Regions from separate parts of the Peribacillus sp. TE19612 genome, predicted to be linked through region 4. Evidence: riboswitches for the same ligand, from Rfam matches in the RefSeq annotation. Region 4 holds a riboswitch; each other region holds the start of a gene.

Region 1 (7,343 bases), on a different contig from region 4:
GTCCGTACCGGGAGCTGTCGCCATTAACTCCGCCACCTTTATCGGCCATCGAATTGCCGGAATGAAGGGGGCAATGGCAGCCATGATCGGTGTTTCATTACCTACCTTTTTAATTGTTCTGCTCCTGGGCATTGTGTATTTTTTCATTCAGGATAATCCGAAGGTAGAATCTGCATTCATATCTATCAGAGTTTCCATAGTAGCCATCATCGCCTATGCGGCTATCAAGATAGGAAAAACGGCAGTTGTAGACAAATCAACTTTCTGTATTTTAATAGCAGGAATTCCCGTCCTCTTCTTTCTTCACCCTGTGATGGTTATATTAGCAGGAGCTCTAGCGGGTATTGTGACCATCTCCATTAAGAGAAAATTAGGTTACGATGTCAAGATGGACAAAAAAGATAGGAAAATAGAAGAAAATGATTTCGAACCTTTCATGGGTGCTGGCATATAGGTAAATCAAAAAAGGTTTAACTAATTTTCAAGAAAGCATGTGATGGAATGATGGTATTGTGGGAGTTGTTTAGCACCTTCTTTATTATCGGCTTTGTATCTTTCGGAGGCGGATACGCCATGATTCCCGTAATAGAATCGGAAGTCTCACAGCATGGATGGATGACAACGCAGGAATTCACCGATATAATCGCCATTTCCGGAATGTCCCCAGGACCTGTCACCGCCAATAGTGCCATTCTCGTTGGCTATTCGACTGCTGGGTTAGCAGGAGCCATATCATCTGCTCTAGGTATCTTGCTTCCTGCCATTATATTCGTAACCGTTATAGCTACATTTTTCAGCAAATTGAATCATTATCCAGTTGTTCAATCCATGTTTTATGGATTAAGACCGATTGTCACTAGTTTGATCATCTTTGCAGCGATCAGTTTAGCACTTTCCAATCATATGATAGCCGTGAACTTTTCATGGCATACGATAAGCTTATTACTCGTTTTTGGTTTATCGTTATTTGCCCTAATGAAATTACGCTGGCATCCAGCCTATGTAATTATTCTTTCCGGTTTAGTTGGTGTTGTCCTCTATTCATGACAGGTGTCGCACACACAACCATCATTAATTTGGACCGGAATTAAGCAGAAAAATTGAAAAATGATTGATACTATATAAGTGCGAGAAAACTTTATTAAGTTTATGTATTTACCATACAGAAAACACCCTGCATCCAATGATTCAGGGTGTTCAGACTGTAGACAAACTCAATGAAATTTTAGGGGTTTGTTCAATTTAAACGTTGATTTCCCCTCCAGGCACTCGCTTTCCGCGGGCGGTCCAGGAGCCTCCTCGGCGCCTTTGCGCCTTCGGGGTCTCCCCTGGACTCGCTTTTCCCGCAGGAGTCTCGCACACCCGCTTCAATCAACTTTGTTTTAACTTTTAGTTCTTCGATCCATTATTTCCCGGCTGAAACCGTGGAAAACCAATCAGGATTGCAATGATGCCACAAAGTCCAATCAGGATTGGGTAATATGAATACGGCAAGATGCTTAACGGAGAAATTTTTGCTACCCCTGCTGCAACAAGCAGTTGTGCTCCATATGGGATCAACCCTTGGATACAACATGCAAAAATGTCAAGGACGCTCGCCGATTTCCGCGGATCAATTCCATATTTTTCAGCAATATTTTTGGCAAGTGGCCCGGCAATGATAATCGAAATCGTGTTATTTGCCGTTGAAAGGTTCGTCAAACCAACAAGCCCCGCAATGCTGAATTCCGCCCCTTTTTTCGATTTGCTATTTCGCGTCACAAGGTGGAGTAGAAAATCGATACCGCCATTATGTTTGATTACAGCTACCATACCTGCAATTAAAATGGCAAGGAAGGAAATTTCATACATTCCAGCCATTCCTTCTCCAACTTTTTGGATGACACCCAACGGTTGATAACTTCCATCCGCCAACCCGATAATTCCGGCAAATACGATTCCGATCGAAAGGACCAAGAACACATTGACTCCTGCCAATGCAGTGACCAATACGCAAAGATAAGGAAGAATCTTCACCCAATCATAAGACTGTTGGGAAATGTCAGCTTGTTCACCCATCGTTAAAATTCCTAGGATGGCACATGTGATGATGGCTGCAGGTAAAACGATGAAAAAATTCACTTTAAACTTATCCTTCATTTTCGTTCCCTGAGTTCGGACTGCAGCGATTGTCGTATCTGAAATGAATGAAAGATTATCCCCAAACATCGCACCACCAATAACGGCCGCCATTGAAAGGGCAAGCGAAATATCTGTTTGCTCACTAATTCCAACCCCAATAGGTGCCAGGGCAACAATCGTTCCCATGCTTGTCCCCATGGATAGTGAAATAAAACAAGCGATGATGAAAATTCCTACCATTAATAGATTTTGGGGAAAAACAGCTAAGGCAAGATTCACTGTTGATTCAACTGCCCCCATACCATTGGCAACTTCGGAAAAAGCTCCGGCTAAAAGGAAAATGATTACCATTAACATAATATTGGCGTCACCGGCACCTTTACAGAAGATATCAACCTTTTCATTGAATGTCTCTTTCCGATTCATCGCCAATGCAGCTGCCGATGCAATGGATATCGCTACAATCACCGGAAATGAATAAAAATCTTTAGTGATGATTCCGGACCCAATAAATAAAATTAAAAATACGACAAATGGGATCAATGCCCATGGATTCCCTTTATTGTTTGCACTCATGATGTACACCTCTTTTTATTTTTCCCGCGACATGTGTCACAGCTCTTATTCTATTAACAGTTTTCGCAAATAACTCCAATTTGAACCTACCTGATTATCCAGTCATGGAGCTGTAGCAAAAAACTGGCATAAAAAAGACCCCTTCTATTTAACAACAAGAAGAGGTCTTTTAATTTATAAAAAACACCCTCCTTATCTTTCAGGCGAAAATCAGCCTGCTGGATTTGGCACAGCACTCCATTTAAGTCCGCTGCCGAGACATCTTCGGGCCAGTCCCTCCGTCTCTCTTGATAAGAAGATTACATTATATAATTTATCAAAAATTACGATGCCTGCCAGAAAAGTACCACGCTGGAACTTGCCTGAGTTCGTGACATCGAAAGTCGTTTTGAAAAGCAAATATAACAGTACAGCATTTCGCCTATTTTCGCAAGGGGTAATTTTTAAAGTGTTTCACATGTACTCCTTACTGTTTATAAAGAGATCTAAGTTGATTGGAGCGGGGGTGCGAGATTTCTGCGGGAAAAGCGAGTCCTGGAGGCAACGTCAAATTGTATAAACCATAAAAAAATGCAGACAAACTCGATTTCCACCGAGTTGTCTACATTCTGAGAAATCTAATGAACTCTCAGCAAATTTGTTGGATTAGGTTAGGTGTATTATTTTTAGTCGAGTTTACATCAGTCGATACTTCAAATGCTTCCATCTGTTCCGAATCGAATGACTTTAAATACCGTTGCAGATATGCAGGATCATTAATGGAAGGATTCAACCAATCTTTTTCATCTTCTGGTTTTAGGATGACAGGCATGCGGTCATGAATGCTGGTCATTAGCTCATTTGGCACAGTTGTTATAACGGAGCACGAATAGATGCTGATGCCTTCAGGAGATTTCCAGGATTCCCAGAGACCGGCCATTCCAAATGGAGCATGATTCTTCAGTTTTATTCGCATCGGTATTTTTCTTTCTGGTGTCTTCTTCCATTCATAAAAAGAGTCAGCGATTATCAAGCATCTCTTCTTCTTATACGCATTCCTGAAGCTTGCTTTCTCAGCAATGGTTTCCGCTCTGGCATTGATCATTTTGTAGCCCGCTTTTTCGTCTTTTGCCCAGAAAGGAATGAGTCCCCACCGAAGATATCCAAGCCGATTCCTTACCCCGTCATTAATGACGGAGAGCACGGATTGGGAGGGAGCAATATTGTAGCTGAATTGGTATTCCTCATCAAATGACCCTTGAATATCAAACCGTTCTTTTATTTCTTCTATGTCAGTGAAAAGAGTGAAACGTCCACACATAATATCGCCACCGTATTAAGATTTATTACAGTGTATCAAATGGAACGGGCAGTCACAAATCAGCGTTCTAAAATCCTGATATCAGTAAATGGTTGATTAAATAATTCGCTGGAAATCAAAAGAGTGCCAAGGACTTCTCTTTCATCTTCAGCTTTAATGATTTCCGACAAAATTAAGGTACTGCCATTCCTAACCGTTACTTTATATTCATTCATGGAATCCCTCCTCAAAAGGCTAGATGGTTGTTATTATAAACCAAAAACCCACAAGTATCAGTATTGAACTTAGCAGAGTCATGGAAAATCTACATGCCTTTATACTTTAAATGGTTAGTCGAACGAAGCAATGCCTGGGACCATGAATCCTTGTGAAGGAGGCGCAAAAAACTGTCCATGAATGATTCATGGACAGTCTGGGCGCTTTAAAGGTTTTTCGCTTCAATACTGAAGATAACATTAAGGAAAGCCCCAACAGTCGATACGAAAAGAAACGCTCTTTCTAGTAAGACCGAATTGGAGTTGCCGCCATCCCATGTCCATTATTTAAAATGCAGCAAAACCTCATTTATTAAATGCCCTGCCAGTGTAACGGTCTTATTATTTTCGTCCAATGAAGGGTTCACTTCAGAGATATCAAATGAGAGGATCTTTTCATTCGATACGATATGCCTAATAATGGCTCGGACCAATTTCGGATCCAGTCCAAACGGCGATGGTGCACTTACCCCAGGTGCGTAGGCTGAATCAATAACATCCGTACATAATGTAAGCATGATATAGTCATTTTCCTTAGCGAATTCATTTATCCTCCGCTTCGTTTCATCCATTTCGTATAATGACAAATCTTCTTCCAATATGTAGTCGACATTACTCCTCTCTGCAGTTTCAAATAGTGCCTTCGTATTCCCCTGCTTCTGAATTCCGACACATAAATAGCCACAACTTTGATCTTCGTCCAAAATCTGCTTAAACATCGTGCCAGATGAAGTTTCATTTTCATAAGGTCTCATATCAAAGTGAGCGTCAATATTAATAATCCCTAGTCTAGCTTTTGGTCCAATGGATTTCCTAATCCCAAGATAATGGCCATACAGGGTTTCGTGACCTCCCCCAAGTATGATAGGAATCGCTTTACTCTCCAAAATCCGAGCAACAGCTGATCCCAGTTGAGATTGGGCGGCTTCCATATCTGTACTTTCACATATTACATCGCCAGCATCCACCAGCTCGGTTTGGGAAGGTAAATGACAGGGTAATTTTGCCAACGACTGCCTAATATAATCAGGACCCTCGGCAGCACCAACCCTGCCTTTATTCCTTTTGACTCCTTCATCACATTTAAAACCAATGAGTCCAAAAGTTCGTGATGCATTGGAAGAGGTGGCTAATTCCGAAATTGGTGCCAAGCGCACTCTTTGGTGGTATCTGAAGCTGTCTAGGTCAGTTTGGGAATCAATTCTTCCATTCCAATATTTTAAAGTCGGGTGAGTATACATAATTTCTCCTTTATTTTAAAAATTCTGAAATATCTTTCTTAAAAATTATAATGGAGATAATGTATAATTACCAATACAAAAATTTAATATTTCTATAGAAGGTATAGCCGCTTTCAGCGTACATTTATGATATTGACAGATATATCTGTTGGAGAATATCTTCCTCGTATCCGTTTGACATTGCTGCTCAAGCCAGTAGATTTAGCAAGGGAGTATCGATTTTGCCTATAAATAAAATCCACAAAAAGCCCAATTTCTTGATGTTGTAAGCGAGAAATTAGGCTTTGGCATCATATAAAAGCGACCTTTAACAGAAGGCCCGACCTCAAGTTGATCTTACTAAAATTTAGTATCAATTTTCAGTTACTGCCCCCTTATATGACCTAGTGACAGGGGGCTTTGCCAAAAACCGCAAAGCATCATGATTTCAATGATTCTCCTAATTCGAATGTTCTTCTTTATGATAGAAATGTAATGAATTATAGTATTTCTATATAACCTTCTGTTCCATTTACTCGAATACGTTGCCCATCTTTTATCAGCTTGGTGGCATTTACCACACCGACAACGGCAGGTAAGCCATATTCACGTGCGATGACTGCTCCATGGGTCATCAGCCCGCCAACTTCGGTGACGAGTCCTTTTATGGATACAAATAATGGTGTCCAGCTAGGATCGGTAAAGGTTGTAACCAGTATATCTCCATCTTCTAGATCTGCATCTTCCATGTTTAGGATAACGCGTGCTCTGCCCTCTATAATTCCGGAAGAAACCGATAGACCTACAATAGCTTCGGCCATGAGATTGTCTCGTTTATACTCCCCTACAATGATTTCACCATCAGACGTGATAACACGTGGTGGAGTAAGTTTTTCATATAATCTGTACTCGTCTTTTCGTTTGCTGATCATCTGGTAATCTAGTTTATTTGTGCGTACGACTTCATGAAGTTCTTCAAAAGTGAGATAATATATATCATCTTTTTCATGAATAACTTTGGCTTGTACGAGTTGTTCGGCTTCCTTGAGTAAAGCCTGCTTATAAACGAAGTAGCGGTTAACCATGCCGTATTTTGGATATTCCCGATAACCGATGAAATTCCGGATTAGACTGATCATTCGTTTTGTTTCTTTGGCTTTTTGTTCACCATCCGGTAATTGCTTCAATCGATCTAATATCTCTAGTTCTTTTTTCAAAGCTTCCTGTCGCCCTTGCTCAAATTTCAGATTGCTAGCATTAGGCTCAAAGTTTTTGATATTACTAAGAATCACGGGGACAAGTGTAGTTGGTTTTTCGCTCCAACGGGTTTTAGTAATATCGATTTCTCCAGCACATCGCATTCCGTATTTGCCGAAATAATCATAGATAGCATCCTGAGTTTCCTGACCACCATCAAACTTAACCAGTTCATCCATAAAATTATCATCTTTTACTTGTTGTAAATAATCAATTACTTTTGGATAAGGACGTATCACATCTGCGACATCCATTAGGGCCAGACCCATTTCTGAAGTTATATTGTTTGGTACAGATTGAGAAAGCGTGTCGGCTGCGTTTTTTTCACCTAACCACTTATTCATTTTTTCATTGATCCATGATGATGCATCTATAGCAGCCATAAACACAGCTGAACTTTGTGGGTCAAATAAAATCTTCTTTAATATCTGGATATCTTCCAGAATGAAATCAAATAACTCCGAACCTGATTTCGTTTGGATGTTTTGTTTTAATTCTTCTATCGATGTTTGACTACGTTTAATCAAATCAGAAACGATTGTCGGGTCGTTTTCAATTTGTGCCCTAGAATCCGCAGACGGCACACTTTTATTGCTTTTACCGGAACTCTGTTCT
Region 2 (7,343 bases), on a different contig from region 4:
CATGGCTAATCTGTACTGAAGTATTAACTTTGAAACCGGATGATGTATTACTCGTAAATGCTTGCGGATCTTCCATTGGCCGTATACTCGCCCAGTTATCCAAGATTCTTGGATTTAAGCTGATTGCTGTAACGAGAAACGATAAGTATACGGAAGAACTGCTTGAACTTGGTGCGTCATATGTGATCGATACATCCCGATCATCATTGCATGATACAGTGATGGAAATGACGAATGGGCACGGCGCGAAAGCGGCCATAGATTCAGTGGGCGGCATCGATGGTTCAGAACTAGCTTTTTGTGTACGGCCTAATGGCATCTTATTAACGATTGGCCTTTTATCAGGACAGTCTGTGAATTGGGCGAAAATTTCACAAAGGACAAAAGTGGATGTTAGAATGTTTCATCTTCGGCATTGGAATCAGCAGGCTTCCGTTCGAACTTGGCATGAAACATTTAACCTTTTGATGGGGTTCATTGCAGATGAAAAGTTGAAGTTCATGATGCCGGATTCCCACTACAGCCTTCAAGATGTTCAAGAAGCGATTATTGTCACGAGCAATAAAGGGAAGATATTTTTAAGCAGCTGATTTCGCAAAGGATAACCACTTAATTGAAGGAAGCATTCATCTTGGTGCTCTTCCAATAGGTTCCTAAGGTAAATGGAAATGGCCCCTGATAATATGGAATTACTTGATTACCTGTAAGGTGCTAGTTTAGAATGCGGAATAGGACATGTTGATACTGATACGACTTTGGAGGAAATACTTATGAAAACAATATATGTGAATGCTACATTTTTTACGATGGACAAGGAAAACCAAATCATTGAAAACGGCATGATGATTGTACAAGATCATACCATATCCTACATCGGCCAGCATGATGAACAACAATTGGCAGATGCAGATCATGTGGTCAACCTTGGCGGGAAATGGATCATGCCAGGCCTTGTGAATGCCCATTCGCATATTGTAATGACCCTTTTACGCGGTATCGGGGACGATATGCTGCTGAAGCCATGGCTTGAAACGAAAATATGGCCGATCGAAAGCCAGTTTACAACGGAAATCGCCTCTGTAAGTTCACAGCTAGGCATTATGGAAATGATGAAATCAGGAACCACGACATTTTCGGATATGTTCAATCCTAATGGAATAGATGCAGGTGCTGTCATGGAGACGATAGGCAAAACAGGAATGCGCGGAGCCTTTTCCTATACGATCTTCAGCTTGGGTACCGAAAAAGACCAGAAAGCGAACCTCATGGGGGCTGAGCAGTTTTCAAAAAACTATAAAACATTTGCCGATGGCCGCCTGACTACCATGGTTGCACCACATAGCCCATATGCCTGCACACCTGAAGCGATCATGGAAAGTGCACGAATTGCAAAAGAGAATGATTTGATGGTGCACATCCACGTATCGGAAACGGACTTTGAAATCCTCGACATCCAAAAACGTTACGGATCCCGTCCTGTCGAGCACCTTCGCCGTCTAGGCCTGTTCGATCAGCCTACCGTCATGGCACATGGTGTGGTCCTTAATGATGAAGAACGGGCGATCCTAAAACAGCATGATGTTCGCGTTGCCCATAATCCAATCAGTAACCTGAAGCTCGGATCTGGGATAGCAGATGTCGTCAGCCTTCTTGATGCAGGCATTAAAGTGGGAGTGGCAACAGATGGCGTCGCCTCCAATAACAACTTCGATATGTTCGAAGAAATGAGGACAGCCGCATTACTGCAAAAGGGAATGTATAAGGATGCCACAAAATTCCCTGCCCAAACAGCACTCGCCATGGCCACAAGAATGGGCGCCGAAGCGATAGGCATGGGTCATACAGGATCACTGGAAGCTGGTAAAAAAGCAGATTTCATCACCATTTACCCATATAACAAAGAACACCTGCAGCCACTGAGTGAAGCCTATTCGCACCTTCTTTATGCAGCGCGCGGAAATGACGTATGTGATGTATACATCGATGGCAAAATGGTCGTGAAAGATGGCCGCTGCTTAACGATCGATGAAGAAAAAGTAATCGCCGAAACCAATCGTCTTCAAGGAACCCTATCACGATAACACTGATGGGAGAACAACCGGATGCACAGAAGAAAGGAGCTGCCATTTGCAGCTCCTTTTTTTTATGGGTTGCGGGAGTAATTATTTAGAGGTATCGAATGGCAGTAAAAAAGGAATGGCCGCTAGTATTGTGGAATAAATGGTTTACTTAGAAATCCGTTGTGAGTCCAGTTACGAAGTAAGCCAGCTAAAAATAGTAATAAAATGGGGACGGCAAAAACGGTTAAAAACGAGAAAATGCCGCTGACCGCAAGATGAGCCAACTGCTAATCAGCAAGCAGCTGGATAAAAAATCTTAAATCGCATGGTTCATGAATTACTGAAAATCTACGTATTAATTATTTACGATTTTCCTATTTCGTTTCTTCGAGGGAAATGGTTGAAAAAGGAGGATAAGATGAATGGACAGGGAATCTTCATTGTTAAAAGAGCATTTGTATCAGCTGGAGGAGAAATTGTTAAAATCTGAAGTTCGTACATCCCCAGAAGTGCTTTCATCCTTATTGAAAGATGATTTCTTTGAGTTCGGCAGTTCGGGTAACATATGGTCAAAAAGCGATTTTATGGGTCAAGAGGGAGCCGGAGCGGTGAACATGACATTAAGTCAATTTGAGATGCATCCATTGTCTGATGATACCGTGTTAACTACATACCGGATTTTTGATGAAGATAAGCTGGAACATACCTTAAGAAGTTCAATCTGGAAATGTGCGAATGGAAGATGGCAGATGTTTTTTCATCAAGGCACAAAAACAAAAGGGCCTCTTTAAGCCTTTTATTTATGAAAAAGAAAGTTTTTCCTGCTTGAAAACTATTTCACTAAAATGATAAGGGTGGATGAAGTTGATTTTTCGTACCATTGATACGGACAAAGATAAAGATACTATCATTAATTTCCGGAAAGATTCCTTTGTTGTAAGTTTTGGAACTGATGCTGGTTTTGGAGATGAACATGCATATCTGCAACGAATGGAAGAAAGGGTCCGCAAATTTCCGGATGGACAGGTGATCATTGAAAAGGACCAAGAACCGATTGGACAAATGGAACTTCAAATTCGGGAGTATGAAGGAACTGAAATTGGCTATGTGAATCTATTTTATCTTATTCCCGAATACCGCAGTAAAGGCCTTGGCAAGGAATTGGTTCGCTACGCAGAAAACTTTTTCAGGCAATTTAATGTATCCGAATATCATTTAAGGGTTTCTCCGGATAATCAAAGGGCGATTTCTTTATATACGAATTCAGGCATGGTGAAGATTAGGGAAGAAAATGAAAAATACCCTGTATGGAGAATGAGCAAATCATTATATTGATATAATTAAAAAGTGTCGATTCACTATACTATGAAACTATTTATCGCGATGAAAAATATGGTTGACTTTAGCGAAATTAGAATATATAGTGAAGGACATAATTAAATATAACGTTAATTCTTATCAAGAGATGTGGAGGGACTTGGCCCTATGATACCTCGGCAGCGGGTTTTTACTTTTGTAAAAATACTGTGCTAATTCCAACGGACGAAAGTTTGAAAGATAAGAAGGAGCTTTTCTTAGATAATTAATTTAAGAGTTTACTCTTTTTTATGTCTAAAAGAGGCCTCTTCTGTCTGATGACGGAAGAGGCCTCTTTTGTTTATTCAAAATGTATATGGTTATTTGGAGAATTGGCGCAATTACTCGTGAGTTTCACGTAATTACTCGTGAGTTTCGCGCAGTTACTCGTGAGTTTGGCGCAATTACTCGTGAGTTTGGTGCATTTACTCGTGAATTTCGCAGATTTACTCGTAAGTTTGGTGCATTTACTCGTGAATTTGGCGCAATTACTCGTGAGTTTGGCGCAATTACTCGTGAGTTTGGCGCAATTACTCGTGAGTTTCGCGCAATACTCGTGAGTTTGGCGCAATTACTCGTGAGTTTCACGTAATTACTCATGAGTTTGGCGCAGTTACTCGTGAGTTTCACGTAATTACTCGTGAGTTTGGCGCAATTACTCGTGAGTTTGGTGCATTTACTCGTGAATTTCGCAGATTTACTCGTAAGTTTGACAGAATTTAACCCTATCATTATGAAGCGTTGCAAAGCTCTTCTCTCTGGATAAGGAATTCGTACAAATAAACAGCATGGGGGGAGATTGGATGATTGAGTTTCAAGGTGTTAAAAAGGTTTATCAAACAAAGAAACAGACTGTCGAGGCTTTGAAGGGCATTGATTTGACAGTGGAAAAGGGGGATATATTCGGGGTAGTCGGTTATAGCGGGGCCGGAAAGAGTACGTTGATCAGGTTGGTCAATTTGCTTGAACATCCTTCAGATGGTTCGGTGGTTGTTGGGGGCAAGGATTTAACCAAATTAAGCCCGAAGGAATTACGGGCAGAAAAGAAAAAAATCGGGATGATCTTTCAGCATTTCAACTTACTAAACTCAAAAACTGTTTTTGATAATATTGCCATGCCGCTGGTTTTATCGGGAACTACTCCAGCTAAGGAAATTCAAAAACGTGTAGGCGAGCTGTTGGAGTTCGTTGGCTTATCGAGCAAAGCAAAGAGTTATCCGGAACAATTATCCGGCGGGCAAAAGCAGCGGATCGGCATTGCGAGGGCATTGGCTACGAATCCATCGATCTTATTGTGTGATGAAGCTACGTCGGCATTGGATCCACAAACAACGAGTGCAGTTCTGCAGCTATTAAAAAAAATTAATAAAGAATACAATATCACCATTTTGCTAATCACTCATGAGATGTCTGTCATTCGGGAAATTTGCAATAAGGTAGCGGTCATGGAGGGCGGCTGCGTCGTTGAACAAGGTTCGGTTTTCGAAGTTTTTGCCAAGCCGCAAACGGATATTGCAAAAAACTTCGTGAGAACGGTCATACATGACGAAATTCCACAAAGTTTCTTAAAAAGCATAGGGTCCCATATCCCGATTATTTGGAAAATTAATTTTATTGGAACTACTTCGGGTACTCCTTTACTTTCAACCATCTCGAAGAAATATGATGTTCATTTAAGTGTCTTATCAGCCAATATTTCTGAAATCCAGGAAACTCCTTTCGGGAATTTGATCATTGAAGTGACGGGGAGCAAAAATGAGGTCGACAAGGCTTATCAATATATTAAAGATGAGGGGATTCTCGTCCAGGAGGTGCAAGTATAAATGGGTAATACGCTTTGGGGAATGGAAATAACGGCAGAGCAGCTGTCGACAGCTTTCGGTGACACACTTTATATGGTAGCCATCTCATTGATATTTTCCGGATTGATCGGGCTTCCGCTCGGTATCCTGCTTGTCATTACAAGAAAGGGTCACATCCTGGAGAATAAATGGATTTTTAATGTATTGAACCCGATCATCAATATCCTGCGGTCCGTTCCTTTCATCATCTTGCTTGTAGCACTCATTCCGTTTACAAGAATGATTGTCGGCAGTGCGATCGGAACGAATGCGGCCATTGTTCCGCTAATCTTTTACGCGGCTCCTTATATTGCCCGGCTTGTGGAAAACTCGCTGTTGGAAGTGGACAAAGGGATCATCGAGGCAGCTCAGGCGATGGGGGCGACAACATGGCAAATCATTTACCGCTTTTTGATTCCCGAGGGACTTAGCTCGTTGATCCTAACATTTACAACAGCGACAATCGGGCTTGTTGGATCTACGGCGATGGCAGGTGCCGTCGGTGCCGGCGGGGTCGGGGATTTAGCCTTGGCTTACGGTTACCAAAGGTTCGATACGATGACGATGATCGTCACAGTAGCGGCGCTCGTGATCATCGTTCAATTATTGCAATCCACCGGGAATTTTGTTTCAAGAAAAATCAGAAGAAGATAAAAATAACAGGAGGTTGGAAAAATGAAAAAAATCTTATTAACGATCATGGTATTGGCATTGGCCATCGTGGCTGCAGCATGCGGGAACGAAGAGGGTGCATCAGGGAGTTCGGATGATGTGAAAACAGTGAAAGTCGGTGTCAGCAGCGGGGATACGAGAACATGGGAATACATTGTCGATTTGGCGAAAGAGGAAGGGCTTAATATCGAACTGGTCACTTTCAATGATTATATCCAACCGAACCTTGCGTTAAGTGAAGGTGAAATTGATGCCAATTCATTCCAAACGGTCGCCTATTTCGATGAATTCGTTCAAGATCAAAATCTGAAATTGGAGGCCATCGGGTCGACTGTCATTGCACCTATGGGCCTTTATTCGAAAAAACATAAAAGTCTCAAAGATCTTCCGGATGGTGCTACGGTAGCCGTTCCGAATGAAGCAACAAACTTTGGCCGTGCACTGCTCCTGCTTCAGGAAGCTGGATTGATTACATTGAAAGAAGAATTCAATGGATCGGGATCATTGGAAATCATTAAGGAAAATCCGAAAAACTTGAAAATCCAACCTGTTGCTGCCGGCAATACACCGCGTCTATTGGATGATGCCGATGCTTCAGCTATCAATAATAACTTTGCCGTCGAAGCAGGCCTTACATTAAAAGATTCTTTATTCCATGAAAGTAAAACGGCGAAACCATATATTAATATCATTGCAGTTAAAAAGGGTAATGCCGATCGTCCTGAGCTGCAAAAATTAGTGGAGCTTTACCAATCGAAAGAAGTGGAAGCGTTCATTGAAAAAACGTTTAAAGGAAACACCATTCCTGCCTATGTTTCTGTAGATGAATTAGTGAATTACCAGGATGCATGGACAAAACCAGCTAATGAAAAGTAATGGATGTATTCAAGAAAAAGGGGAGATTAAGACATGGCGAGAGAATTAGTGCTGAAGCAGCATAAGCAAATCATTGAAGATCATATCGACCTTCATTCCGAATTATATATCGAAACGAGTCAAGCCATTCATGCCAAACCTGAAATTGGAAATCAAGAGTTCTTCGCTTCGGATACATTAACCGGAATACTTCAAAATGAAGGATTTGAAGTGACCCGTAATATTGCCGGGCATGAAACAGGGTTCATCGCCAAAAAAACCTCTTCAAAGAAAGGACCTACAATTGCCTTTTTAGCCGAGTATGATGCATTGCCGGGTTTAGGCCATGCTTGCGGACATAATATCATCGGCACAACGAGTGTGGCAGCAGGCATTTCCCTGGCTCAAGTGCTGGAGGAAACGGGCGGAGAGGTGATCGTTTTCGGAACACCGGCTGAAGAGGGAGGGCCGAATGGAAGTGCAAAAGGAAGCTTTGTGAAGCACGGTCTATTTGATGGGGTGGATGCGGCCATCCTTATCCATCCTGCCGGGCAAACGG
Region 3 (7,343 bases), on a different contig from region 4:
GAAGATGGGACTAGCCATCTATCCACGGATGATCTAGTGGAGAATCATGTTACTACCATGATAAAAAAAATTCTTGAAAATAAAGAACAGTTTTCGATATTATTTAGGGAAACACAATTCGATCAAGATATTTCAAAGCAATATGTAGATCAGATTTTCAAACCAAATGCCAGGCATATTGAAATACAGAAGAGAATAGATAGCGGAGAGATACAATATATCTCTGATATTATTTTATTTAATGTAGGGATCATTTCTTTCACATTGGCTTTATCTACACATTATGAGATCCATCAACAAAAAAAGGAGCCATATTTTACTTCTGAACGAATTAAGAGCATTGCTCAACTTTTGGTATATGGTATTCATGGGAAACAAAATCATACATAATGAAACGGTCATATTTAAGGGCATGAGCATCAAGCCGTAAATATGACCGTTTCTTTTTTCATTCAGAGTAGATGTCTAGAGTGTAAGATTTGACTTATATTTTTCAGACAATTACGATAAATGTATACTTCACGAAATGCTTTAAGAAAATTATATCTGGAAATCTTGTAACATTGGAGGGTATCAATGAGCGATATCGTAATTTTATCAGGAAGTCCGGCTATTCCATCAAGAACGGACATTTCACTAAAACATATTCAATCATTAGTCGAAAATGCAGGATTTACTACAGCTTATTTCTCGATTACGGATTTCTCAGCAGATGATTTATTCCAAGGGAAATATAATAGCGAGGATATCTCAAAGCTTTCAGAGAGAATTCAAGCAGCCAGAGGAGTCATTATAGGTTCACCGGTTTATAAGGCTTCTTATACAGGTGTATTGAAAGCATTGATTGATTTGCTGCCAGAAGGTGCTTTTAAGGGTAAGCCGGTGCTGCCAATCATGATTGGTGGAAGTAACAGGCATCTATTGGCGATTGACTATGCGCTTAAACCATTAATTTCAATATTAAAAGGCGAGCCGCTGCAGGGGATTTATTTTGTTGATAAGGAAATAGATAAACAGAATCCAGAAAACCCGATCAATGATTTGCATTTAATTGATCGCGTCCAGAGTCAGGTTCAAGAATTTGTAGAAGCGATACAGTTAAGAAATTAATGACTTCAATAAATTAATTCCTTCCATAAAAAGACTGGAACCCTAGAAATTTTTTTTAGAATAACACGCGTCAATAATAGGCCTAATAATGAAAATAGACTCATTTTTTTGGAGACTTTATCTAAAAAGACGAGTCTATTTTCGCATTTATATGAACATAAAATCATAAATTGAATAGTGTGTATAAAAATAACAGTTCATCCATAATATTAAACCAAGTTATTTTATAAGAAAACTCCATTGACAAGGATTAAATATATGTTAATATTTAAAATAATAAAACTTATCCAGAGCGACGGAGGGAATTGGCCCTTTGAAGTCCAGCAACCTGCATGATGGATGCAAGGTGCTACCTCCAACAAAATGTTGATCATTTTGGAAGATAAGGTAAAGATATTTACCTTGCGATCTTTCCATCATGGAAAGATTTTTGTTTTTTGTGAAAATTTTAGGCAGACCATAATAATGTAAGGTTGTATGGAATTATATAAATCTAAGAAATTTAAAATAAAATATTCGCGGATTTTCTTAAAGGAGGAACTGGTTTGGATAAAGAGAATCAGCTTGAAGAAATTTTTGAACGACTTCAAGAAATGCTTAATTCAATGAAATATGGATCCATTACACTTATTGTCCAGGATGGTAAAATCATTCAAATGGAAAGAAATGAAAAACTAAGAATTAAATAAGGTATCTGCTGACTAGAAAAACTAGAGGCGGGTTTAACTGATATAAAGAGAGTATTGGTTAGATTCGTCTCTTTTTCCTAGATTTAAATAACCCGGGAATATTACAACGGGAATTGATCAACAGTTACTCTAACCTAATACAGCAAGTTTTTAGAGGGGGCTACAAAGTTGGCTGCATTAATAAACTATGAAAATTTCAATACAGGGGACTTCCCTGTATTTCCTGCAGACAGTGAGACAAAAGGTGCTTTGGAAGTTCTGCAATGGGCGAATGACCATTATGGAGACAAACTGATTTATGCTTGCAGTTTTGGTATTGAAGGCATCGTGCTTACGGATTTATTGGCGAAGGTCAATCCTTCGGCTAAAATAGTTTTCCTTGATACAGATGTTCATTTTGAGGAAACTTACCAATTGATCGAGGAAGTGAAGAAGCGATATCCGAAGCTTTTGATCGAAATGAAGAAACCTGACTTGACGCTTGAGGAACAAGCGGCGGAATATGGCGATGAATTATGGCTTAGTGATTCCAATAAGTGCTGTAACATCCGTAAAATCGTTCCGCTTACAGATGTGCTTTCATCGGCAACAGCCTGGCTTTCGGGACTGCGGAGGGAGCAATCCGAAACTAGGGCTAAGACCGAGTATATCAATAAGGATAATAAGTTCAAATCTGTTAAAATATGCCCACTCATACATTGGACATGGAAAGATGTTTGGCGCTATGCCCACAAAAATGGACTTCCATATAATGTCCTGCATGATAATGGATATCCGAGCATTGGATGTAAAACGTGTACTGCACCTGCCTTCAATGCAGATGATTTACGCTCAGGCCGTTGGCAAGGAGCTCAAAAAACGGAATGCGGATTGCATTTATCTTAAATAAATAGAAACCATAGGGGGAAATTAGCATGACAATCAGTTTACCGCACGGAGGAACATTAATCGATCTTTGGGAACCAAAATATGATTTTAGTAAAATTACGAAGTCAATCGAAATCGATGAAATTGCTTTAAGCGATCTTGAATTGATAGGCACTGGTGCCTACAGCCCGATTAAAGGATTCTTTACAAAAAGTGACTATGAGACAGTGGTAAAGGATATGAGGCTTAGCAGCGGACATGTATGGAGCATCCCGATTACGCTGCCTTTGACCGAAGAAACTGCAGAAAGCCTTACTATAGGTGAAGAAGTAACATTAACCCATGAAGGTGAAACTTACGGGGTTCTCTCCGTTTCCGATATTTACACTCCAGATAAGCAATTGGAAGCGACATTGGTATATCAAACAGATGATGAGAAGCATCCTGGAGTGAAAAATTTATATAACCGCGGGGATGTATATGTCGGCGGGGAAATAAAGTTGATCAAGAGAATAGAGCGTCCGCTATTTCAAGCTCATTATTTGGACCCAGTCGAGACAAGGAAGGCTTTCGCTGAAAAAGGATGGGAAACGGTTGTCGGTTTCCAAACGAGGAACCCTGTTCACCGTGCACATGAATATATTCAAAAGACAGCATTGGAAATCGTCGACGGTTTATTCTTAAATCCTCTAGTCGGTGCCACTAAATCAGATGACATTCCGGCAGATGTAAGAATGGAAAGCTATAAAGTGCTGCTTGATAAATATTATCCTAAGGATCGCGTCTCCCTTGCAGTTTTCCCTGCTGCCATGCGTTATGCAGGACCTAGAGAAGCCATTTTCCATGCGATGGTCCGTAAAAATTATGGTTGTACCCATTTTATCGTCGGACGTGATCATGCGGGTGTGGGCGATTATTATGGCACATACGATGCTCAAAAAATCTTTGGGAATTTCAATGCAGATGAGTTAGGGATCACGCTATTATTCTTTGAACATAGTTTTTACTGTAAAGCATGTGGCAATATGGCTTCCGCTAAAACTTGTCCGCATGGCAAGGAAGACCATGTCATCCTGTCTGGAACGAAGGTAAGGGAAATGTTGCGTAATGGAGAAATTCCTCCAGCTACCTTTAGCCGTAAGGAAGTCATCGAGGTGTTGATCGAAGGTCTAAAAAAAAATGAAGTTTATAACTGATTGGACATAAATGGAAGGTTCACATGAAGAGGGGGATTATCAAATGAGTAAAAGTACGAATGTCACATGGCATGAGACGTCATTGACCAAGGAGCACCGACGGAAGCAGAACGGCCATGAAAGCACGGTTCTATGGTTTACAGGACTATCGGGTTCCGGAAAATCAACGATTGCAAACGCGGTCGCTAAAGAGTTATACAATCGGAATATTCGAAGTTATGTTTTGGATGGTGATAATATCCGTCATGGCTTAAATAAAGATTTAGGTTTTTCTGAAGAAGATAGAACCGAGAATATTAGGCGGATTGGTGAGGTTTCCAAGTTATTCGTGGATAGTGGGCAGTTCGTATTGACCGCTTTCATATCACCTTTCAGGGCAGATCGGCAGATTGTACGTGATTTACTCGAAGAAGGGGAGTTTATTGAAGTATACATAAAGTGTCCGATCGAAGAGTGCGAAGTGCGTGATCCAAAAGGGCTTTATGACAAGGCCCGTAAAGGCATCATTAAAGATTTTACCGGAATCGACTCTCCATACGAAGAACCTGAACAACCGGAAATCATTTTAGAATCCGACCAATACAGCATTGAAGAGTGCGTTGAACAGGTAATCGGCTATTTGACAGCAAAGAAAGCGATCTAATCAAGGAGGAAATGTAATGGTTTACGAGAAATTTTGGTCGGAAAATCCACTAATCGCTAAAAATAAAACGGAAATCTGGAAATTGGAAAAAGACGGCTTGAAGATATTTGATGATATTCCGCATTATGCAGCAAATGGGTTTGATTCCATCCCTAAAGAGAAATGGGATATGTTCAAGTGGGCAGGTCTATACCTGCAACGGCCAAAAGAAGCTGGTTATTGGATGATGCGAGTCGTTATTCCCGGAGGTATCCTGACTTATGATCAACAAATAACTCTAGCTAACATCGCAAAAGATTACGGGAGGGACGTATATGACATTACAACCCGTCAAGCCATTCAATTCCACTGGCTGACCATCGAACAGGTCCCGGATATTTTGAATCGTTTGGAAAAGGTTGGAATGACTACGGCTGGTGCTTGTGGTGATATAACCCGTAATATCATCGGTAATGCATTGGCAGGTATCGATCCTGATGAACTTTTTGATACACGCGATGTACTTTATGATGTATTTGAATATTTCCGCCTTAACGAGGACTATTCGAACCTTCCGAGGAAATATAAAATGTCCATAAGTGCCAATATCCATAATGCTTCAAATGCTGAAATCAACTGTGTTTCATTCAATCCAGCCACTAAAGTAATTGATGGAGTAACGGAAGTCGGTTTTCATGTTAAAGTAGGCGGGGGCCTATCCTCCGTTCCGATGCTGGCAGAAGAGCTTGACTTATTCATTTTACCTGAAAAAACTGTGGAAGTGGCTGCCGCCATCACGACGATATTCCGTGACTTTGGGTACCGTGAAAAGCGACATCGCTCACGTTTGAAATTCCTTGTCGCTGACTGGGGTCCTGAACAATTCAAGGAAAAATTGCTGGAATACACCGGTCCGCTTCCTGAAAAGGGAGAAAGTGCGGTGAAGGGATGGAATGCAGGGTATTTCTACGGCATCCATAAACAAAAGCAAGATGGTCTGAACTATGTTGGCGTCAATATACCAGTTGGTCGTCTAAACCCAGACGAAGTGATCGAGTTTGCCGAACTTGCAAAAAAATATGGAAATGGTGAAATCCGCAACTGTAATTCTCAAAATCTAATCATTCCCAATGTGCCGGATGCAAAACTTGAGGAATTAAAGCAGGAATCCATCTTCGAAAGATTTCCATATCAACCAAAGAAATTCATTGGGTATTCCGTTTCTTGTACAGGCATCGAGTATTGCAACTTGGCTCTCGTTGAAACGAAAAACCGAATGAGGACCATTTCTGAAGCACTGGACAAGGAAATAGATCTCGATGTACCTGTAAGGATGCATATGGTCGGCTGTCCGAATAATTGCGGTCAAAGAGCCATCGCCGAAATAGGGCTGCAAGGCATAAAAATGAAAAACCAGGATAAAAAGATGGTCGAGGCTTTTGAGATATACGTTGGTGGAACGCTGAATGAGGGCGGGAAGTTCAATGAAAAGCTTAAAGGAAAAGTGGAAGCTGAAAAGCTCCATCATGTTCTGAAAGAAATGATCCTATTTTTCAAAGAAACAAAACTACTATCCGAAACCTTTCTCGATTTTGTGGAAAGGGTAGGGGTAGACGAATTACAAAGTAAACTTGATGATATATTAGCGGAAGTGGCCGTTTAGTAGGGGAAGGTAAGCATTCCATGAATCTATACCGTTTTGAAGTCACTATCAAGGAAAAACCAATTCATGTCATCATTGTTGCCGATTCAGATGAAAAGGCGTTTGAACTTGTTGATATCGAGCTGGAAAAGCATTATTTGAAAATGCCTGAAGTGGATGACATCTCATTATATGAAAAAAGGAAAATTAAAAATGGAGCAGGTTTCGTTTTATCGGAATTCGAAACAATTCTCTAAGGGAAGGCAGGATGCAAAAATGGGGAAAGTATATCTAGTAGGAGCCGGTCCCGGAGATCCAGATTTAATTACATTAAAAGGATTAAAATGCATCCAAGAAGCTGATGTCATTTTATATGATCGACTTGTCAATAAAGAACTTTTGAATCATGCAAAAGACGGTGTCGAGCTGATTAATTGCGGTAAACTGCCGGATTATCATTTGTTGCAGCAGGATACCATCAATCGGTTCCTCGTTAAATATGCAAAAAAGGGAAAAATAGTCACTCGTTTGAAAGGCGGCGATCCATTCGTCTTTGGGAGAGGCGGTGAGGAAGCGGAAGCCCTTGCCAAAAGTGGCGTAAGCTTTGAAATCGTACCAGGAATTACGGCTGGAATCGCCGCTACAGCCTATGCGGGAATTCCAGTTACACATAGGGACCATGCTTCATCATTTGCAATTGTTACCGGTCATCGAAAAAAAGATGAAGAGGATAATATCAAGTGGGAATCCCTTGCAAAAGGAATCGATACATTAGCCATTTATATGGGTGTTAAAAACCTGCCATATATTCAAGGAAAACTTTTGGAACATGGAAAAAGCCCAGAGACTCCGGTAGCCCTTATTCATTGGGGTACATTAACAACGCAAAAAACAGCTGTCAGTACGTTGGCTAAAGTAGTGGAAACCGCCAATAACGAACAAATTTCGAATCCTTGCATGATAGTCGTGGGAGATGTCGTTAATTTACGGGAAAAAATCAAATGGTTTGAAGGAAAACAAACCGAAAATTTGTTGGCGAATGAGGCCTTTTAATGGAAGCCATTTTATATATTTGCCATGGCAGCCGTGTTAAAGAAGCTTCAGCCCAAGCCATTGATTTTATTAAAGTTTGTATGCAAGCACAGCCATATTCCATTCAAGAGTATTGCTTCTTGGAATTGGAAACTCCTACGATTGAAGAGGCCTACGAACGATGC
Region 4 (7,343 bases):
ACCTGAAGCTGTTGACGCAGATTCCGCAACCATGCTTATGTGTAATAAGAGCGTTTTGGTTGTTATCTATGCCCATCGGCACTCAATAGCTATTATCGATTCAAATCCATTATAAAATCAAAAAGGTTTCGGAATGAGACCATTCCGAAACCTTTTTAAACTGCGACCTGAATTAAATCAGGCCGCCATTCTCGAATTATTTATCCGCCGGTACAACTGCACCTTTGTATTCTTTAAGAATGAAATCTTGTATTTCTTTAGAATGCAATACTTCTACAAGCGCTTTGATTGCTTCTTTATTTTCGTCACCTTTGTTTACGGCAATGACATTCACATAAGGTGATTCGGAATCTTCAATCGCAATCGAATCTTCAAGCGGATTCAAACCGGCGTCAATTGCATAGTTGGAGTTGATCAAGACTGCATCGCCTTCGCCGCTCTCATAAATTTTAGGAAGCAGGGCCGCTTCATAATCGGCATCGAATTTAAGGTTTTTCTTATTTTCAACGATGTCTTTTGTTGTAGCCGTCGTTTTATCGATGCCTTCTTTCAAAGTGATCAGGCCATTCTTTTCCAAAAGGGATAAAGCGCGTCCATGATCAGCAACAGAGCTGCTCATAATAATTGTTGCGCCTTCCGGAAGTTTATCAATGCTTTCATATTTTTTTGAATATAGAGCAATCGGCTCGATATGGATTCCGCCAGCATTGACGAAGTCATATCCATTTTCTTTAATTTGCCCCTCTAAATATGGAATGTGTTGAAAGTAGTTAGCATCCAATTCCTTATCATTCAACGCCTTATTTGGTAAAACATAGTCCTGGAATGTTTCAATTTCCAAATCGATTCCTTTTTCTTTAAGAAGCGGTTTAGCTTCCTCAAGGATTTCTGCATGTGGAACATTGGATGCCCCTACAACTATTTTCTTCGATTCTTTTTCCGTATCGCTGCCGCTTTTATCCTTTTCACTTCCACAAGCAGCCAAAGCGATAGATAACACTAAGATTAATGCAAATCCTAAAAACTTTTTCATCCTATTCATCTCCCTTTATCTTTTGTCCAATTTAGATGTAATCACATCTCCAATAATTTGAATTATGAAGACGATAATTAGAATAACGATCGTCGCTACAAGCGTAACGTCATTTTGATTTCTTTGATAGCCGTCCAAATAGGCTAGATTACCAAGCCCGCCTGCGCCGATGACCCCGGCCATCGCGGTATATCCAACCAATGCAATCGATGTTACCGTAATCCCGGAAATAAGGGCAGGCATCGACTCTGGAAGAAGGACCTTCCAAATGATCGTGCTCGTTTTTGCCCCCATCGATTTAGCGGCTTCAATTACACCTTTATCGATTTCACGAAGTCCGATTTCAACCATACGCGCATAAAATGGGGCCGCACCGATAATAAGTGCCGGCAGTGCAGCGTTCTCACCGATCATGGAACCGACAAGCGCTTTAGTGAAAGGAATGAGCAGCACGATCAAAATAAGAAATGGAATGGAACGGAATATATTGACGACAGCACTCATGACTCCGTTGACAGCCCGGTTTTGCCACATATTACCCTTCCCTGTCAGGAAAAGGGTCAATCCTAGTATTATGCCTATAAAAAAGGTTGCCACTACAGAGACGCTTGTCATGTAAAGCGTTTCTTTCGTAGCTTCAATGATGTCTTCCCAATCAACATTCGGCAATAATTCTTCAAGCATGAGTAATCACCTCCACGCCTACCTGCTGTGCTTTAATGAATTCGATTGCGCGGAGCATTTCATCCTCTTTGCCATCTAGATGGATAAACAATGTTCCATATGAACCGCTTCTTGTTTGGGATATCTTACCTTGAACGATATTGACATCCAACTCGAAGTTACGTACAAGCTTGGTGATCAATGGGCTTTCTGCATGATCACCTACAAAGGTCAATTGAATCACTTTGCCTGCTGGATAGCGTTCGAGCAAATGGTCCATCGTTTCTTTCGTTTCTTCTGGTTCCGTTACCTGTTGGACGAAACGCTTCGTCATTTGTTCTTTAGGATTCTTGAAGACATCCAGGACAGGACCTTGTTCAACAACCTGCCCGCTTTCCATCACGGCGACGCGATGGCAGATTTTACGTATTACATGCATTTCATGCGTAATCAAGACGATCGTCAATCCCAAACGCTGATTGATGTCAACAAGCAATTCGAGTATGGAGTCGGTAGTCTGCGGATCCAATGCAGAAGTCGCTTCATCACACAGCAGCACTTTAGGGTCATTTGCCAGAGCCCTGGCTATTCCCACCCTTTGCTTTTGCCCTCCGCTTAATTGCGAAGGATAGGCCTTTTCCCTGCCTTCAAGTCCGACTAACTTGATCAATTCGTTCACACGCTTGGTGCGTTCAGGTTTAGAAACTCCTGCAATTTCCAACGGGAAAGATATATTCTCCTGAACGGTCCTTGACCATAATAGATTGAAATGTTGGAAAATCATGCTGATTTCTTGACGGGCCTTACGGAGCTGAGCCCCTTTAATTTTTGAAATTTCCTTTTCAGCCACCACAACGGATCCCTCTGTCGGTGTTTCCAATCCATTGAGCATTCTGATCAAAGTACTTTTCCCCGCTCCACTGTAACCGATGATCCCGAAAATCTCGCCTTTATTTATTTCAACATTCACATTATTTACAGCCTTGATCGTCTCACTGTTTCCTTTTCCTGTTCGGAACAGCTTACTGACTTTCGTCAATGTTATCATTAACCCTCACCTCTTTTATCCAATAAAACCTATGAACTTAGTTGATTTCTCTACATTATTAGTCTGTTTCTCCTATCATGTAAAAGTTTTCCCAATTAAAATAGAAAAAACCTTTCTGCATGAGCAGAAAGGCAGGTGAAGAAACAGGCCTTCCTCTCATCTTCCAAAGTGATTAAACTTTGTGTGAATTGGCACCTTTCCAAGGAAATCTCCTTGTCGGTTGCCGGGTTTCATCGGGCACATCCCTCCACCTCTCTTGATAAGAGCTAATATATAGAATATTTGTACATCATTAAGTTCTTTAGTATGGAGAAATTTTATCATAGATAAAAAAGGAGCGCAATGTATATTATTTCTAGTTCAAGAATGAACAGGAACTTTGCTTAAAGCGTTTTGGAAGTCAAGGAGACGATGTTCGTCGCTTTTTCAATTGCCTGCTCCAAATCTTCTATTAAGTCTTCTACATTTTCAATCCCAATCGATAATCGGACTTGATCGGCACTTACACCCGCTTTCGCAAGACCCGCCTCATTCAATTGTTGATGGGTCGTACTGGCTGGGTGGATGATCAAGCTCTTCGCATCCCCTACATTCGCCACATGGGACCATAATTCCACCGAATTGATAAGTTTTGCCCCAGCTTCGCGATTACCTTGAATCCCAAATGTCACGACAGATCCAGCTCCCTTTGGCAAATATTTATCCGCAAGGGCTTTATCGGGATGATCCTCATCACCAGGATGTGAAACCCAGGTCACGGCAGGATGGTTTTTTAAATAGTTTATGACAGACTTGGTGTTCGATAGATGCTCTTTCATCCTTACATGCAGCGTTTCAAGTCCAAGCGTAAACTGGAATGCACTTTGGGCACTTAGTGCAGGACCCAAATCACGGAGCAACTGGACTCTGGCTTTCGTTATGAATGCGGCAGGTCCAACTGCCTCGGCGTATACCAGACCGTCGTAACTTGGGTCAGGCTCCGTGAAGCCAGGGTAGTTTGGCGAGTTCCAATCGAATTTCCCTCCATCCACGATGACACCGCCTAGCGTCGTTCCATTTCCAAGAAGCCATTTTGTAGCGGAATGGATGACAATATCCGCTCCAAAATCAATCGGTCTGCAAAGATACGGTGTCGCGAAGGTATTATCAATGATTAAAGGTATGCCGGCTTCATGGGCGATTTCCGCTACCGCTTCAATATCAAGTACCCTCAAACTTGGATTTCCGATCGTTTCAGCAAAAATGGCTTTAGTTCTTGGCGTAATCGCCCTTTTGAAGTTTTCAGGATCATCGGGAGAAACGAACTTCACTTTGATCCCATATTTAGGAAGAGTATTTTCAAAAAGGTTATACGTACCGCCATATAATGTAGAGGCAGAAACAATCTCATCCCCTGCAGCAGCGATATTCAGGATTGAAAGTGAGATGGCGGCCATTCCGCTTGCTGTTGCCAATCCGCCGATACCGCCTTCCAATAAGGCCATCCTTTCCTCAAAAACACTGACCGTGGGATTATGAAGCCGTGTATATATATAGCCATTCTCCTTTAGGCCAAATAAATTCGCTGCATGGTCGGTGTCTTTGAACAAGTATGCATTGCTTTGGTAGATAGGAACGGCACGGGCACCTGTTTCATCAGCTTGCAGACCGCCATGAACACTCAATGTTTCGAAGCGCAACTTTTTCTCTGACATATGAATTCACCTTTTTCTATGGATTTAGTTGGAATTATATGAAATCCGGCTTTTTTATAAACAAAAAAACCACTTCAATAAGAAGAGGTTTCAAGAACACACCTCATCTACCAGAGCCAACACTCTGCTGGAATTAGCACCGTATATAAAAATTTATACCGGTTGCCGGGCTTCGTCGGGCCAGTCCCTCCGCCACTCTTGATAAGAACTATTAAATTCTGCCATTACTTTATTCAAAATATAGCATTTTAGATTAAATCAGTCAATGAATTGTTAGAATATTCTTTGTTTTTTTCTTCTCTCATTCAAATGTTAGCAACAAAGAAAACCAACCGCGTTTCTGATTGGTTTCCTAGCTGATTTCCTTAAGCAATCCGTACAAATAAGGAACGGATTGAAAGGCATATATTTTTTTGTGCAGCTGCCCTTCTTTGAAAAGCAATAAGCAAGGAACACTTTCGATTTCATATGATTCGGCAATTGCTTGGACATAGTTCATATTCATTTTGCCTGCCTTCAATTCCGGAAAAAGCTCCAAGGATATCGTCAGCATCTTGGAGGCCACCTGACAGGTGCCGCATAAAGGTGTATATAAATATAAGCAAAAGGTTTCCCCATTTCCAACAGCAAGCTTACACTCTTCTTCTTTCCATTCTTGCATCAATTAGTCGTTCACCCTTTGACTTAGAAATTTCATTTTCACATTCATATTGGCAGATAGGAGCACAGTTGCGATATGATGTTCGGGTGAGCTCTCCACTTCTTTGTACATTTTATTAATATACAGGTGGTTCGCTTCCGGCATTTCCCTTCGGAACTGCTTCCGCAGCTTTTCTCCTGATTCATCTGCGTCAAAAAGGAGATAAACATCACGGTCCATCAATTCATCCACTAATTCATCCAGCTTAGTTAATGATATGGTCCCATTCGTACATATTATTTCCACATCTTCATTTAAAACGGAGGCAACTTTTCTTCTATCGGAACTGCCTTCTACAATGATCACTTTATCGAATTCGTCCCACTCCATGTCATCACTCCATCTCACGAATTATGTGCGCAACTCACCCACTGTACAAATGAAAAAGAGAGCAGGCCTTTTCAGTCCCCCCTCTCCTTTCTTTTTAACCGTTGATTAAACTCTCATACTCTTCAGCGCTCATCAAGTTTTCAATATCACTGACATTAGATGGTTCAAGCACGACCATCCATGCCTTTTCATAAGGAGACTCATTTACATATTCAGGGTTGTCACTTAAATCTTCGTTTACTTCAACAACCTTGCCACTGATAGGTGCATAAAGCTCAGAAACGGTCTTAACGGATTCAACACTTCCAAATGGTTCGTTCGCTTTCAATTCATCGCCGATTTCCGGAAGCTCAACGAATACGATGTCCCCAAGCTCGGACTGTGCGAATGCCGTAATTCCAATGCGCACTGTTCCATCTTCCGTTTTGACCCATTCATGTTCTTTAGTGTAACGAAGTTCTTTTGGTGTTGTTGTCATAATTAACCCTCCATATGTACATCTTATTTTATCTATTCCATTATAAGGTAGATTGTTTGTTTAAGTAAGGAATTAACCAAATATTTTGTGAAATTTCAGTTCCAAACCTGTTCGAATTGCTCTTCTTTGAAACCTACCGTCACTTTGGTGCCATCCGTAACAATCGGCCTTTTCAGAAGCATGCCATCTGTGGACAATATATCAAGCATCTCTGCTTCAGAAGCTTCTTTCAGCTTATCCTTTAAGCCCAGCTCCCGATATTTTTGACCGCTAGTATTGAAAAACTTCTTCAACTCCAAATTGCTGTTTTTATATAGTTGTTCTATTTCAGTTCGCGAAGGGGGATTATCCGCTATATGGATCGCTTCATATTGCAGTTCATGATTATCCAGCCACTTCTTCGCATTACGGCATGTACCGCATTTTGGGTACCAATATAATGTTAAGCCCATCATTTCACCACCTATCAATAGAATACCCGTTTTTACCACGCAATACAACGAAATGTCTTTTGAATTTCCAATGCGATTTCATCAAAGGAAATAAAGGGAATGCCTTTATGGGCATTCCCTTTACGGATTCTGACTCATTGCTTAAAGAGCATATTTTTCCGTTTCGATTACTTTGACGGATGCTTCGCGTTTTTTCGCAATGACATTGATCGGAGTGTGTCTTGTCAGCTTACGGAGCGACGAAAGCATGATGCGGAGAGTATCGCCTGTTTCCACCGCAATTAACGTTTCCTTTGCATGCTGTTCTATTTCATTGAAAGCTTCCTGAACGAAGATTTCAGTGTAAAGCACTTTTTGTTTGTTCTTCTCCAGACCTGTAGCTGCAATTGCTTTTTCCGTACGCAATACCACGGATTCAGCTGCATAGGCAAGGGATGCGATATCAGCAATGTTGGAGAGGATTTCTTGTTCTTGATCAAGATCTTTGCCGTATTTCTGTGCCGCAAGCCCAGCTGCCAGAATACCGATTTTCTTAGCGTTCCTAACAAGCATTTTTTCTTGTGCCAGTGGCTCATCGCCAGGTTCTTCCGGCATCATCATCATTAATTCCTCTTGCAGGCCTTGAGCTTTTTGAAGTAGCGGCAATTCCCCTTTAAGTGCTTTCTTCAGGAATGTTCCCGGGACAAGCAATCTATTGATTTCATTTGTACCTTCAAAGATCCGATTAATACGGGAATCGCGATATGCTTTTTCAATTTCATACTCCTGCATGAAACCATAACCGCCATGAAGCTGTACGCCTTCGTCCGTAACGTAATCCAATACTTCGGAAGCAAAGAATTTATTCAATGAACATTCAATGGCGTATTCAGCGATTGCAGCCGCCATTGATTTCCCATCTTTCACTTGCTCATCCGTCAATTTGCTTTGTCTTTGATCATAAAG

The links. Region 4 has a riboswitch for S-adenosylmethionine ahead of ACZ9AO_RS15415 (O-acetylhomoserine aminocarboxypropyltransferase/cysteine synthase family protein). Riboswitches for the same ligand answer to the same signal wherever they lie in the genome.
Region 1: another riboswitch for S-adenosylmethionine. It lies ahead of ACZ9AO_RS01525 (Na+/H+ antiporter NhaC family protein); the one in region 4 lies ahead of ACZ9AO_RS15415 (O-acetylhomoserine aminocarboxypropyltransferase/cysteine synthase family protein).
Region 2: another riboswitch for S-adenosylmethionine. It lies ahead of ACZ9AO_RS17590 (hypothetical protein); the one in region 4 lies ahead of ACZ9AO_RS15415 (O-acetylhomoserine aminocarboxypropyltransferase/cysteine synthase family protein).
Region 3: another riboswitch for S-adenosylmethionine. It lies ahead of ACZ9AO_RS14685 (YezD family protein); the one in region 4 lies ahead of ACZ9AO_RS15415 (O-acetylhomoserine aminocarboxypropyltransferase/cysteine synthase family protein).

What each region holds. Positions count from the first base shown of each region.
Region 1 covers NZ_JBWCCL010000001.1:318,895-326,237, reverse strand. Annotated here, with positions in the region: gene ACZ9AO_RS01535 (chromate transporter) at 1-454, shown strand, start outside; gene ACZ9AO_RS01530 (chromate transporter) at 502-1,047, shown strand; gene ACZ9AO_RS01525 (Na+/H+ antiporter NhaC family protein) at 1,390-2,697, opposite strand; SAM riboswitch class I at 2,887-2,994, opposite strand; gene ACZ9AO_RS01520 (SOS response-associated peptidase) at 3,326-3,997, opposite strand; gene ACZ9AO_RS01515 (hypothetical protein) at 4,057-4,212, opposite strand; gene hutG (formimidoylglutamase) at 4,536-5,492, opposite strand; gene ppsA (phosphoenolpyruvate synthase) at 5,972-7,343, opposite strand, start outside.
Region 2 covers NZ_JBWCCL010000009.1:251,902-259,244, reverse strand. Annotated here, with positions in the region: gene ACZ9AO_RS17610 (zinc-dependent alcohol dehydrogenase family protein) at 1-590, shown strand, start outside; gene ACZ9AO_RS17605 (amidohydrolase family protein) at 771-2,081, shown strand; gene ACZ9AO_RS17600 (nuclear transport factor 2 family protein) at 2,483-2,851, shown strand; gene ACZ9AO_RS17595 (GNAT family N-acetyltransferase) at 2,925-3,395, shown strand; SAM riboswitch class I at 3,513-3,624, shown strand; gene ACZ9AO_RS17590 (hypothetical protein) at 3,727-4,008, shown strand; gene ACZ9AO_RS17585 (methionine ABC transporter ATP-binding protein) at 4,220-5,239, shown strand; gene ACZ9AO_RS17580 (methionine ABC transporter permease) at 5,261-5,911, shown strand; gene ACZ9AO_RS17575 (MetQ/NlpA family ABC transporter substrate-binding protein) at 5,933-6,805, shown strand; gene ACZ9AO_RS17570 (M20 family metallopeptidase) at 6,839-7,343, shown strand, end outside.
Region 3 covers NZ_JBWCCL010000007.1:243,196-250,538, forward strand. Annotated here, with positions in the region: gene ACZ9AO_RS14675 (TetR/AcrR family transcriptional regulator) at 1-390, shown strand, start outside; gene ssuE (NADPH-dependent FMN reductase) at 577-1,110, shown strand; SAM riboswitch class I at 1,391-1,499, shown strand; gene ACZ9AO_RS14685 (YezD family protein) at 1,656-1,799, shown strand; gene ACZ9AO_RS14690 (phosphoadenylyl-sulfate reductase) at 1,968-2,684, shown strand; gene sat (sulfate adenylyltransferase) at 2,714-3,862, shown strand; gene cysC (adenylyl-sulfate kinase) at 3,906-4,505, shown strand; gene ACZ9AO_RS14705 (nitrite/sulfite reductase) at 4,522-6,147, shown strand; gene ACZ9AO_RS14710 (DUF3906 family protein) at 6,168-6,383, shown strand; gene cobA (uroporphyrinogen-III C-methyltransferase) at 6,403-7,179, shown strand; gene ACZ9AO_RS14720 (sirohydrochlorin chelatase) at 7,179-7,343, shown strand, end outside.
Region 4 covers NZ_JBWCCL010000008.1:98,403-105,745, reverse strand. Annotated here, with positions in the region: gene ACZ9AO_RS15430 (MetQ/NlpA family ABC transporter substrate-binding protein) at 197-1,033, opposite strand; gene ACZ9AO_RS15425 (methionine ABC transporter permease) at 1,049-1,717, opposite strand; gene ACZ9AO_RS15420 (methionine ABC transporter ATP-binding protein) at 1,710-2,744, opposite strand; SAM riboswitch class I at 2,898-3,010, opposite strand; gene ACZ9AO_RS15415 (O-acetylhomoserine aminocarboxypropyltransferase/cysteine synthase family protein) at 3,128-4,438, opposite strand; SAM riboswitch class I at 4,539-4,646, opposite strand; gene ACZ9AO_RS15410 (thioredoxin family protein) at 4,791-5,099, opposite strand; gene ACZ9AO_RS15405 (toprim domain-containing protein) at 5,103-5,468, opposite strand; gene gcvH (glycine cleavage system protein GcvH) at 5,563-5,946, opposite strand; gene ACZ9AO_RS15395 (arsenate reductase family protein) at 6,042-6,398, opposite strand; gene ACZ9AO_RS15390 (acyl-CoA dehydrogenase family protein) at 6,540-7,343, opposite strand, start outside.